3 regions of the Pandoraea sp. PE-S2R-1 genome follow, and region 3 is predicted to be linked to each of the others. Evidence: predicted binding sites of a transcription regulator. Region 3 holds the regulator's gene; each other region holds the start of a gene.

Region 1 (4,141 bases), on a different contig from region 3:
CGCACCGCTGCGTCCGGTCGTGGGTGGGGTGTTGGTCGCCGTCGCGGCGACGGCACTCGGCACGCCGCAGTATCTCGGCCTCGGCATTCCGACCATCGTCGACGCCTTTCACACGACGCTGCCGTGGTACGACTTTCTCGGCAAATCGCTATTTACCGTGGTGACGCTGGGCTCGGGCTTCAAAGGTGGGGAAGTCACGCCGCTGTTCTACATCGGTGCGACGCTGGGCAATGCGCTGTCTCACGTGCTCACGCTGCCCGCTGCCGTGCTTGCGGGCGTCGGTTTCGTGGCCGTGTTTGCCGGGGCGGCGAATACGCCGATTGCGTCGACGCTGATGGCCATCGAGATCTTCGGCCCGCAAATCGGCGGGTATGCCGCCATCGCCTGCGTGCTGGCGTATCTCTGCTCGGGACATACGGGCATCTACAAATCGCAGCGCCTCGGACACGGCAAGCATGGAGTCGTGCCCGAAGGGGCGCGTCTGGCCGATCTGCCCGCATGGCGTGAGGCGCAGCGCTCGCGCTCGCAGATCAACGACGATTCATCGCCAAGGTGACACGTCGTCCGGATCGAGAGCATCCCATTCGTCCTCGGCATCGGTAGTGCCCAGCGTGATATCGCCTCGTGCCAGCCCCGCAATCGTGCGTTGGAATGCCGCGGCATTGCGCATGCCCTGATCTTCGTGATTGGTGTTGAAGAGCACGTGGGTGTCGTCGGCCTTCGCGGCAATACGCGCCACGCGTGCCGAAATGTCGATCAATTCGCTCGCGCTGTATTCATAGACGAAGCGGCCCGATGACGCGGTGATGCCGCGCCGGTTCCACGCCGCCGCATTGCGGCCATGCAGACGCACGACACAAAGGTCGTCGCGTGTGGTCGCCCAGACGGCGGGCACGGTGTTTTCGAATTCGGTGGGGCTGTCGACGATTGTGTGGGCGGCGCCCGTCTCGCGCAGCATCGCTAGCGTGGCGGCTTCGCGCGAGGGCGTGTCGAACCAGCTGCGATGTCGAAACTCGATCGCGTGACGCTCGCCGTCGAGCCGTTTGGCGGTGTCGAACACGAGCGCTCGCCCGGCGCGGTCGTTCTTCACGCGCGGCGAGAACTGAAAATGGATGGCGGTCAGTTGTCCGCTCTGGCGCAGCGGCTCGATGGCTTCCAGATACCGCCGCCAAAGCTCGTCGCGTAGCTCGGCCGGGAGATTGGCTGAGGCGTCGATAGCGGCATCGGCGGAACCCAACGCCCGGTCGTGAGAAGAACCCAGCGCAGCCGCAATATCCGCAGGCAGGGCACTGACGGGCGTCGTGTGTCCGGTGAACGCGCGGAAGGCCTTGATATGAAAGCGGAACGATGGCGGCGTGCGCTGCGTCCAGCGCCACGCCATGCCCGCGTCAGGCAGGTGGTAGTAGCTGCTGTCGACTTCCACCAGATCGAAACGCGACGCGTAATGGCGCAGCCGCGTTTCGGGCGTGTTGACGCCCGGCGGGTAAAAGCGCCCGCAGGCAATGAGTGTCCGGTCGGTCCAGGACGATGTGCCGACACGCAATGTCATGACTCGAAACCCTGTGACTCGATGAGCGTCGATGCGATCGTTATAATGTATAAATATACAGTAGTCGGTGCGCTCGCCGCCCGGCCCACCGACTCGCCGAACCTCCAGCCTCCCTTGTCTTGCATGTCAGATAAGCCGATTCCAGCGCCGAATCCTGCACCGACTCCAGCGCCGACGCCCGCCGCCCGCGACCCGTGGGCCGAACTCAACGACCGCCAGCGCGAAGCCGTCGACTACGGCGTGGGCGGCGACGGTACGCCCGGCGGACCGCTGCTGGTCATCGCAGGGGCAGGCTCCGGCAAGACCAGCACGCTCGCCCATCGCGTGGCCAACCTGATCGCGCGGGGTGCCGACCCAAATCGCCTCCTGTTGCTGACGTTCTCCCGGCGCGCTGCCGGGGAGATGGAGCGCCGCGCCGGTGCCGTGCTGCAAAAGGTGCTCGGGCTGGCCTCGTCGCAACCGCCGTCGCTGCCGTGGGCGGGCACGTTCCACGCCGTCGGTGCACGGTTGTTGCGCGACTTCGCGACGCGCATCGGGCTTTCGGAAGCGTTCACTATTCATGACCGCAGCGACGCGGAGGACCTGCTCGGCCTGTCGCGGCACGAACTGGGCTTCTCGGCCACGCAGTCCCGCTTTCCGCTGAAGGGCACCTGCCTGTCGATTTACTCGCGGGCGGTGAATAGTCAGGCGCCGCTCGCCGAGGTGCTGGCGAAACACTTCCCGTGGTGCGCGCAGTGGGAAGCGCAGTTGAAGACGTTGTTCGGCGCGTACGTCGATGCCAAGCAGTCGCAGCACGTGCTCGACTACGACGACCTGCTGCTGTACTGGGCCGAGATGATGACCGCGCCTGAACTGGCACGCGAGCTTGGGGCGCGCTTCGATCATGTGCTGGTCGACGAGTATCAGGACACCAACCGTCTTCAGGCGCAGATTCTGCTCGCGATGAAACCGGACGGACGGGGCCTGACGGTCGTCGGTGACGATGCCCAGTCGATCTATGCGTTTCGTGCCGCCACCATTCGCAACATCCTCGACTTCCCGGGCCAGTTTGCCGAGCCGGCACACGTGATTACGCTGGAGCGCAACTACCGTTCGACTCAGCCCATTCTCGATGCCTCGAATGCCGTGATTGCCGAATCGACCGAGCGCTACGCCAAAGCGCTCTGGACCGATCGTCAGTCAACGCAGTTGCCACAGTTGGTCAACGTTAGCGATGAATCCGGTCAGGCGCGCTGGGTTGCCGATCAGGTGCTGGAACAGCGCGAGACCGGCACGAAGCTCAAGCAACAGGCTGTGCTTTTTCGCACGGGCAGTCACAGTGCCGCGCTCGAACTCGAACTCACGCGGCGCAACATCCCGTTCGTGAAGTTCGGTGGCTTGAAGTTTCTCGAAGCGGCCCACGTCAAGGACATGCTCTCGATTTTGCGTTGGGCGCATAACCCCGCGAGCCGTCTGTCTGGCTTTCGCGTGGCGCAGCTCATCCCCGGTATCGGGCCCGTGAGCGCCACGCGCCTGCTCGATGCGATGGCACAGTCCGCGACGCCCGCGCAGGTGCTTGCCGATTTCAAACCGCCATCGGCGGCTGCGCATGATTGGCGCGGCTTTGCAGAAGTGTTCAGAACGTTGAATGACACGCGCCTTGCGTGGCCCGCCGATGTCGATCTCGCCTTGCGCTGGTACGCGCCGCTGCTCACCCAGCGGTTCGATGATGCGGCCGTGCGTCAGGCCGATCTCGAGCAGCTCGCCCGCATTGCCGGGACCTACGGCTCGCGCGAACAGTTTTTGACCGAACTGACGCTCGATCCGCCCGATGCGACGAGCGCCCAATCCGGCCCGCCGCTGCTCGATGAGGACTATCTGATTCTCTCGACGATTCACAGCGCAAAGGGGCAGGAGTGGAACTCGGTCTACGTGCTTAACGTGGTCGACGGTTGTATCCCGTCCGACATGAGTACCGGCGACGACGAGGACATCGAGGAAGAACGCCGTTTGCTGTACGTGGCCATGACGCGCGCGAAGGCGTCGCTGCAACTGGTGGTGCCGCAACGGTTCTACGTGCATCAACAAACCGGTCTGGGCGACCGTCACGTGTACGGCACGCGTAGCCGCTTCGTGTCGGACAAGATGCTGCCGCTGTTCGAGATGCTGCCCAAGCCGCGAGAAGGTGAGGGGCCCGCCGGTCCGGTGGGCGACGTGACGGTGCATATCGACGTAGCACGGAGGCTTCGCAATGCCTGGTCCTGAAGTGACGCTGCGTACTGCGAGTGCGGCGGATATCGATGCGGTGACCGCGCTGCTGATGCAAACCTATCTCGCCACTTGGGCGCCGGAACTGCGCCCGGAAGCCGCTGCGGCGCATGGTTCTGGCGAACGCACTCGCGCTTATGTCGAGGCACATTGGCCGGAATTCACGGTCGCTACCGTTGACGGGACGGTGGCCGGGATGGTGCACGTGGCAGGCGATTTCATCGACGCCTTGCACGTCTCGCCGGCGCGGCAACGATTGGGTCTCGGAGCAACGCTGCTCTCCCATGCCGAAGCGCAGATGCGCGCGAACGGGCAGACACTGGCGCGGCTGGAAACCGATACGTT
Region 2 (4,141 bases), on a different contig from region 3:
TCGCCAACGGGGCGTGCTTCTGGAACAGCCACTTGATGGCCTTGGTCGGGATGCCCGGGGCAGCCCAGGGCGAGGCGTAGCCCGGCGAAATCTGGCCGGCGTTGCCGAAGCTGGTCTCGAGCGCAGGGCCAACCTGACGATCAAGCACCGTGACGTCGTGCCCGGCCTTTGCCAGGTAGTAGGCGCTGGTAACGCCGATGACGCCGCTGCCGAGAACGATGACCTTCATTGCGTGGACTCCTGTAAATCCGTAGTTATGCAGTAATTAATGGCATGCTATTCTCGGATAGCTAGGTTTAGTTAATGAATATCGGTTGAATACAGGAAAAAATCATGCGAATGCAGCAGCAATCGATTCGGACGCTGGACCGGCTTGACCGGCGCATCCTCACGTTGCTTCAGCAAGACGGTCGAATGTCGATGAAAGACCTGTCGGAGCAGGTGGGGCTGTCGATCACGCCATGCATCGAGCGGGTGAAACGCATGGAGCGCGACGGCGTGATCATGGGCTACTTCGCGCGCGTGAATCCGGCGGCGCTGGGCGCGGCGCTGCTGGTCTTCGTCGAGATCACGCTCGATCACAAATCGGGGAACATGTTCGATCAGTTTCGTCGCGAAGTGCTGCGTATTCCCGAGGTCATGGAGTGTCATCTCATCTCGGGTGACTTCGACTATCTGATCAAGGCGCGCATTCGTGAAATGTCCGAATACCGGAAATTGCTCGGCGACATCCTGCTGCAATTGCCGGGCGCCGTGCAGTCGAAGAGTTACGTCGTAATGGAAGAAATCAAAGAGACGCTCACGGTTAACGTCGAAGAGTGAAAAGCGTGAGCGGTACGGTGGCTTAAAAAAGCGGCATTTGCGGGTTGACGGTCCCGTTTGGGGTGTCGGCCGTCGCGGGGTCGGTTTGCCGTGGCCGACCTCGTCTCATCGCGGTGCCTTGGGCGGTGCCGTCAGCGGCACCGTGCGGCTCAGGAAGTTCAGGCACCTTGAAGTGGTCGTTGCGAAGCGGCGGGCGCGCCTGATTGAGCCCGAGCTTACGGGCGGCCAGAAGAAAGCGCTGCCGGATGAGTTCGGCATGCAGCCCGGTCCCGCGCATTCGCGTGCCGAACTCCGCGCTGTTGTGTTTGCCGTCACGGACCTGCTCGATCAGGCTCATCACGTGGCCGGCGCGCATCGGATAGTTCACCTCCAGCCATTCGACGAAGACGTCATGCACCTCGCGCGGCAAACGCAGCATGGTGTATCCGGCGTAAGTGGCCCCGGCCTCGGCGGCCGTCGTCAATACCCGCTCGATGTCGAAATCGGTGAGCGCCGGCACGATCGGCGCGACGATGACCCCGGTCGGGATGCCGGCCTGCGTGAGCTTGTGAATCGCTTCGATGCGTTTCGGTGGCGTGTTGGCCCGCGGCTCCATCTTGCGGGCGATGTCTGCGTCGAGCGTTCCCACTGAAATGAATACGCGCGCGAGCCCGCGTTGCGCCATGCGCGACAGGATGTCGATGTCGCGCGTCACCAGCGCCGATTTCGTCGTAATGCCGACCGGATGGCCGAAACGCTCCAGCACTTCAAGCACGCTGCGCGTAATCCGGTACTCGCGCTCAATCGGCTGATACGGGTCGGTGTTCGCACCGAGCGCCAGCAACGCCGGTTGATAACCCCGCTTGCGCAATTCGGCGTCAAGCCGCTCGGCGGCGTTGGTCTTGGCATACAGGCGCGTTTCGAAGTCGAGGCCCGGCGAGAGTCCGAGATAGGCATGAGTCGGCCGCGCGAAACAGTAGGTGCAGCCGTGCTCGCAGCCACGATACGGGTTGATGGAGCGGTCGAAGGGGATGTCGGACGAAGTGTTCCGCGAGATGATCGTACGGGCCGTTTCCAGCGCGACCTGCGTAACGAACTTGACCTCGGTTTCATGGGCCATGTCCGATTCATGGCGGGTCTCGTCCGCTTCTCTCCGGAACTCGGAAAAGCGCGATTCCAGGTTGGCGACAGCGCCTCGGCCTCGGCGGGCCGGGGGCGGCGCGAATGAAGAAGCCATGGCCAGTCTCCTTGCTTGCAGTCCGGATTCCTGTTGACGGGAATCCATAGGGAATGCTTGTCATTATACTGTGTTTTTATACAGTATTTGGCGGAGGGACGAAGATGACTAACTGCGGATGGGGCGGGGCGCTAATGGTCGACTGGGCGCAGGCGTGGGCCAGATGGATAGGCCTACGGCGTGTCTTTGGGGGCGACCGGCGAGACCGGCGGCACGTAGGGGGCGATGGCGCGGGCGATGGCGTCGAGCGCGGCGTCGTCCGCGTTGGGGCGCTGCCGCGCCAGCCGAATCGCACGAAGCGTCAGCAACGAGTACAGCGTGGCGTGATTGCCGCCCATGCTGGCGAGCGCCTCTGTGTGGCGCGTCACGATGCCGGCATCGCCGCGCGAGACAGGGCCTGCAAGTGCCCCCGAAAGCCCACGCTCACGCGCGGCATTGAGGGTGCCCATGACGAGCGGCCACATTGCCTCTTTGGCATCGTTCTCGGGCATGCCGATAGCCCGCCAGAGTTCCGTCGCTTCTTCCAGCAGACAGAGCAGGAAGCTCGCCGCGTAGTTGGCGCCTGCGTGATATCGCATGCGTTCCCCGGCCGGAATTTCCAGCGGGCGGCAGCCGATGGCGCTGGCCAGCACACGCAGGGTCGTCGCGAGTGCGGGGTCGGCTTCGACGGTGATGGCGCTGCCGGCCATGCGCGTGGCGTCGTCGGCGAGCCCGGCAAAAAGGAACAGCGGATGGAAGCCGCCGATATGCGCGCCGTGCTTCGCTGCGGGCCGCAGCAACTCGACTTCCGAGGCGCCGCTGCAATGAACGAGGGCTTGGTTGTCGGCAGGCGAGAGCGTCGCTGCGCAGGACGCAAGCGCGTCGTCGGGCACCGTCAGGAAAACGAGGTCAGCGTGATCGAAAACAGCATTCACACCACGCGCGTCGTCGACGGCGATAGCGTTGCACTGCGGAAATTGGGCCGCGAGGGCTTGTGCGGTGCCGGGGTTGCGGCTGGCGACAGCGGTCACTTCATATCCCGCACGCGCCGCCGCGGTCGACAGGGCTTTCGCGACGCGGCCAGCGCCGATGAAGCCCAGCGTTGGCCGTCGATCATTCGGGGGGGAGGAGTTCATCGTGCTGACGCGCCGAAGCGGATGCGGTTACTGCGACAGGCGGTTGGGCGTGTCGTGCGTCTCGAAGTACGTCTGAAACGCGACAGCGAAACCTACCATCATGAGCATGGCGCCAACGAAGAGCGACACGCTCACGATGATGACCGCAGTCCAGCCCGAGCGCGAACGGATCGTCGCCCCCGGGTTGAACTGCTGGTCCCAGCGCTCGTCAGGACGAAGCCCGTAGACGATGGCCGAGAGAAACGCCGAGAACAGGGAGATAGCCCCCAGAATCGTCAGCACCCAGCCTGCGGTGGAACCGAGATCGCTCGTCACCAACAAACCCCACCCCGCCACGCCGCAGGCCGAGCCCACGATGTGCGCCCAGCCAAACGGGTCGCGCAGGCCATACAGATAGAAGCGGTGCAGACCGAGCGTGCCGAACAGCATCGCCAGGCCGGCGGTCAGGGTTTTGGATTTATAGGTGAGAGCGCTCATCAGGGACGGTTATCGGGTGGGCGTTTGACGAATGACTTCGACCAGCGTCCAGCGCATGCTCGAAGCGTCGGCGGGCGGATTGTCGACAGGCTCGCCGTGAATTTTCACGCGGTATTCTACGCCGGGCTTCCAGTCGAAGCCATCGATGTGCGCGTACCAGAGTTCCCACGGGGCTTTGCCGGAATCGTCGGCCGTGCGCACACGAAGGCATTTGCGCGGCCCAACGCCAACACAGTCTGCCATTTGCGAGTCGACATCGAGCACGCGATCTTCCGTCTTGGACGCGCCAGTGGCCCCGGCAACCGGGCGATTGAGCAAGGTCTGCGATGCATACGTCAGCGTCTCGCCGCCCGGCGCACTTAGAATCAGTTGGGTGTCGCGGCGCTCGAAGCGCGCGACGCGCGGCAGCGTCTTGAGATAGCGGTCTTCAAACGCCATCGAGTCCGGGCAAGCCATGCGGGTCGCTGCCGGCGCTTTCAGGCTCACCTGTCCGTTAGCTGGGCCGACCGTG
Region 3 (4,141 bases):
CACTCGGCTTACGCCAGATTGGAAACAGTGCGGTACTCATGCGATGGTCCCCTTCGTTCCTTTTTTTCTGAATTACTTCTTGGTGTAGATCTGATCGAAGATGCCGCCGTCAGCGAAGTGCTTGGCCTGCGTCTTGGTCCAGCCGCCGAGATCGGCATCCACCGTGTACAACTTGAGCTTCGGATACTGCGACGCGTACTTCTTGGCGATTTCCGGCGAACGCGGACGATAGAAGTGCTTCGCGGCAATCTCCTGCCCTTGCGGCGAGTACAGCCATTGGAGGTAGGCTTCGGCCACCTTGCGCGTGCCATGCTTGTCGACGTTCTTGTCAACCACGGCCACCGGCGGCTCCGTCAGAATCGACGACGACGGCACCACGATGTCGAACTTGTCCGGACCGAGATCCTTCACCGACAGCAGCGCTTCGTTTTCCCAGGCGATCAGCACGTCGCCGATGCCGCGCTCGACGAACGTCGTCGTCGCGCCGCGTGCGCCCGAGTCCAGCACGCCCACGTTCTTGTAGATCGCCTTGACGAAGTCCTGCGCCTTCTGTTCATTACCGCCCGGTGCCTTGAGCGCGAACAGCCATGCGGCGAGGTAGTTCCAGCGGGCGCCGGCCGACGTCTTCGGGTTCGGCGTCACGACGCTGATGCCCGGCTTGGCCAGATCGTCCCAGTCCTTGATGTTCTTGGGGTTGCCCTTGCGCACGAGCAGCACGATGGTCGACGTGTACGGCGTGGCGTTGTCCGGCAGGCGCTTCTGCCAGTCCTTGTTCACCAGACCGGCTTGCGCGAGTTCGTCGATGTCGGCAGAAATACCGAGCGTGACCACATCGGCCGGTGCGCCATCGAGCACCGTGCGGGCTTGCTTGCCCGAACCGCCGTGCGAGGCCTTCAGCGTGACGGTGTCACCCGTGGTCTGTTTGTAATGGGCTTCGAAAGCCTTGTTGTAATCGGCATAAAGCTCACGCGTCGGGTCGTACGACACGTTGAGCAGCGAAAAGCTTGCCGCTTGTGCCTGTACCGTCATGCCGACGGACAGTGCGATAGCGCCCAGTGCGGTCGCCAGTTTCTTAGCTTTCGAACCCCGTGCTGCAATGCTCATGACTTTCGCTCCTTTTTTGCTTTCGTGTGGTAGGAGGCCAGTCTAGGGGGGCGGCTAAATAATTAAAAATAATATTTTGGCTTTTGTTTATACCGGAATAAGGATTAGAGATTTTGTGCTGAGGGATGAGAGGCACCGGTTTGCGGCAGAAATCGGGGTATTTGACCGCGAAGCTCATGAAGTACTTGAAGTTTTCGCTTGCGCTTTTGGAAACACTGTATAAAAATACAGCCACCTGTGCTTCCATACAGTGATGCCATGATCAAACTTACCGCACGTCAACAGCAGGTCTACGAACTGGTTCGCCAGGCCATTGAGCGCACCGGCTTCCCGCCGACACGCGCAGAGATTGCCGCCGAGCTGGGCTTCTCTTCGGCCAATGCGGCCGAGGAACATCTGCGGGCGCTGGCGCGCAAGGGTGTGATCGAGCTTTCCGCCGGGCAATCGCGCGGCATCCGGCTCAAACGTCTCGATGAGGCGGGCGGCGTGCATCAGTTCACGCTGCCGCATATGGGGCTGATGCAACTCTCGCTGCCGCTCGTCGGGCGCGTGGCCGCAGGCAGCCCGATTCTGGCGCAGGAGCATATCGAACGCAATTTCCAGTGCGATCCGAACATGTTTGCCCGTCAGCCCGATTACCTGCTGAAAGTGCGCGGGATGTCGATGCGCGATGCCGGCATTCTCGACGGTGATCTGCTGGCCGTGCAGAAAGCCGCAGATGCGCGCGAAGGACAAATCGTCGTGGCGCGTATCGGCGACGACGTCACGGTCAAGCGCTTCCACCGCGTGAAGGGCGGCGTGGAGCTGATTGCCGAGAACCCTGACTTCGAGAACATCAACGTCAACGAAGGCAGTGGTGATTTTGCGCTGGAAGGGATCGCGGTCGGCCTGATTCGCAATAACGATCTCTAGGCGCAAGCCAAAGGCGCGCAACGACTTCACGTCGCGCGCCATTCCCTGACGATCAAGTAACGCTGATTTGCGCCGGGCTGGGTCCGGCGCCCGTGCCCTGCTGCGCCTGCGATTTGTGAAGCGATGCGACAGGACACCTCTCTCCAACCGCTATTGGAAGAAGGAAACGCATCATGGCTCGACTCTTTGGTTTGCTGCGCACGTCCCTCGGTCAACCTCGCATTCGCACGGCCACCGCCTCAGCGCAGGCGCGTCTGTCTGCGGTGTATGGCCTGTCGGCCTTGTCCGGACCGTTCGCGGCCGCACCGGCCATCGCACGTTCTTACACGGTCCCGGCGCGTACCCGCACCACCGCCCTGCCCCGCGCTATCGCTTCCGTTGTCAGTTCGGCTGCGCGTCGCGCCTGCCCCGCTGCGCAAGCGGTCAAGGCATCGCGAAATGTGCGTGAATTGCAGACACGCCGCGACGCGCATGACGATGTGCGCGTCTATCGTGACGTCTCGCACATCGTGATGGTCGGCAGCATCGCCGACATCTGTCGCAAACTCGATCAGGCCGTTGGCGAGCAGTTTTGTCAGGCAGCGGTGTAGGCGCGTGTATTCGCGCGTAGGCGCGGCGTCTTTTACTCGCCCAGCGTTGCCAACGGGTGATCGGCACCACCACGCTCGCCATCGAAGAACCGGGCAACGTCTGCCGGTTTGACGTCTTCGATGCGAGCGTGTTGCCAACGCGGTGTGTGGTCTTTATCGACCACGAGGGCGCGAATGCCCTCAACACCTTCGGCACCCGTGCGCCCATCCAGATTGAAAACGCAGCGCATCATCAGCCATTCTTCCCGCAGGTCTTCCGCCAGCGACAATTTGCGAGCACGCCGCACTTGCTCCAGCGTGACGCACACCATCAGCGGTGAGCGCTTGTTACGCAGCAGGTCCTCGGTTTCCTGCGCCCAGCCGGCATATTCGCAACGCGCTTCACGCGCCAGCGAATGCAGAATTGCCGTGGCGTCAGCATGACTGAAGTGCGTGTCGATGACGTCACGCAGTGCCGCGAGCTTGCCCTGAACCAGCCCAACCGGCGGCAGACTTTCGCGCGCGAAATTGCGGGCTGCATTCAGCACGGCATCGCTATCTTGCCAGTCCCCCGTTGCCAGTTGCTCGCATAGCGCCGACAGCGACGCACGCGGCATCACCACGTCGGCCAGACCGATCTCGCAGGCGTCAACGGCGCCGAACACCGCGCCCGTCATGCCGAGATATTCACCGAGGTGCCCCGCGAGATTCGCGAGGAAGAACCCGCCGCCAACATCGGGAAACAGGCCGATGGCTGTCTCCGGCATCGCCATGCGTGTGGCTTCGGTCACGATGCGCAACGCTGCGCCTTGCGAGATCCCCATGCCACCGCCCATCACCACACCATCCATCAACGCGATGTACGGCTTCGGATATGTGGCGATGGTGTAGTTCAGCGTGTATTCGTCGGTGAAGAAGTCCATGATGCCCGCCGTCGCTTCGCCACCCCGGCTGACGACTTCATGGAAATAGCGAATGTCACCGCCTGCGCACAAGCCCTTCTCGCCTTCTCCCTGCAACACGACGCCCAGCACTTGGGGATCGTCTCGCCAGACGTGCAAAGCGCTGGCGATCGCACGAATCATGTCGTGCGAGAGTGCGTTAAGCGCCTTCGGGCGTGCGAGCGTGATGAAACCGATACGGCCACGAATCTCAGTGCGAACAAACTCAGTCATGTCGAATAGCTAGATCGAGGGGGTTGATGTGAAGTGGGAACGTACAAAGTGACTCGGCCGGGTCGAAAACGCACGGGCGCGTCAAATAAAAAAGCCGGCGCTGAGCACCGGCTTTCTTTCCAACAGACTGGCATCGGCAACCGGACGGGAGACTCCCATTGGCTGCCGAGCCTATCGCCGGCGACGACCTTACGACGCGTCGCGCGAAGCGCGCTTGCGCTCGTGTTCCTTGAGGTAACGCTTGCGCAGACGAATCGTCTTCGGCGTGACTTCAACCAGTTCGTCGTCGTCGATGAATTCCACCGCGTATTCGAGGTTCATCGCGATCGGCGGCACCAGACGCACGGCTTCGTCGGTACCCGACGCACGCACGTTCGTGAG

The links. Region 3 encodes LexA, which represses DNA repair genes until DNA is damaged. Its sites were predicted from a motif close to ACTGTATNNNNATACAGT; they were not measured.
Region 1: the regulator LexA is predicted to act here: its motif matches at 1,594-1,611, upstream of CDV44_RS20820 (ATP-dependent helicase).
Region 2: the regulator LexA is predicted to act here: its motif matches at 2,106-2,123, upstream of CDV44_RS12385 (PA0069 family radical SAM protein).

Annotation. Positions count from the first base shown of each region.
Region 1 covers NZ_NGUR01000015.1:734,433-738,573, reverse strand. Annotated here, with positions in the region: gene CDV44_RS20830 (voltage-gated chloride channel family protein) at 1-556, shown strand, start outside; gene CDV44_RS20825 (DUF72 domain-containing protein) at 542-1,549, opposite strand; gene CDV44_RS20820 (ATP-dependent helicase) at 1,673-3,793, shown strand; gene CDV44_RS20815 (GNAT family N-acetyltransferase) at 3,780-4,141, shown strand, end outside.
Region 2 covers NZ_NGUR01000010.1:403,975-408,115, reverse strand. Annotated here, with positions in the region: gene CDV44_RS12395 (D-amino acid dehydrogenase) at 1-229, opposite strand, end outside; gene CDV44_RS12390 (Lrp/AsnC ligand binding domain-containing protein) at 334-822, shown strand; gene CDV44_RS12385 (PA0069 family radical SAM protein) at 845-2,038, opposite strand; gene CDV44_RS12380 (Rossmann-like and DUF2520 domain-containing protein) at 2,212-3,153, opposite strand; gene CDV44_RS12375 (hypothetical protein) at 3,181-3,630, opposite strand; gene CDV44_RS12370 (META and DUF4377 domain-containing protein) at 3,640-4,141, opposite strand, start outside.
Region 3 covers NZ_NGUR01000012.1:103,872-108,012, forward strand. Annotated here, with positions in the region: gene cysT (sulfate ABC transporter permease subunit CysT) at 1-40, opposite strand, end outside; gene CDV44_RS15635 (sulfate ABC transporter substrate-binding protein) at 73-1,104, opposite strand; gene lexA (transcriptional repressor LexA) at 1,363-2,016, shown strand; gene CDV44_RS15645 (hypothetical protein) at 2,190-2,606, shown strand; gene CDV44_RS15650 (enoyl-CoA hydratase/isomerase family protein) at 2,639-3,760, opposite strand; gene typA (translational GTPase TypA) at 3,950-4,141, opposite strand, start outside.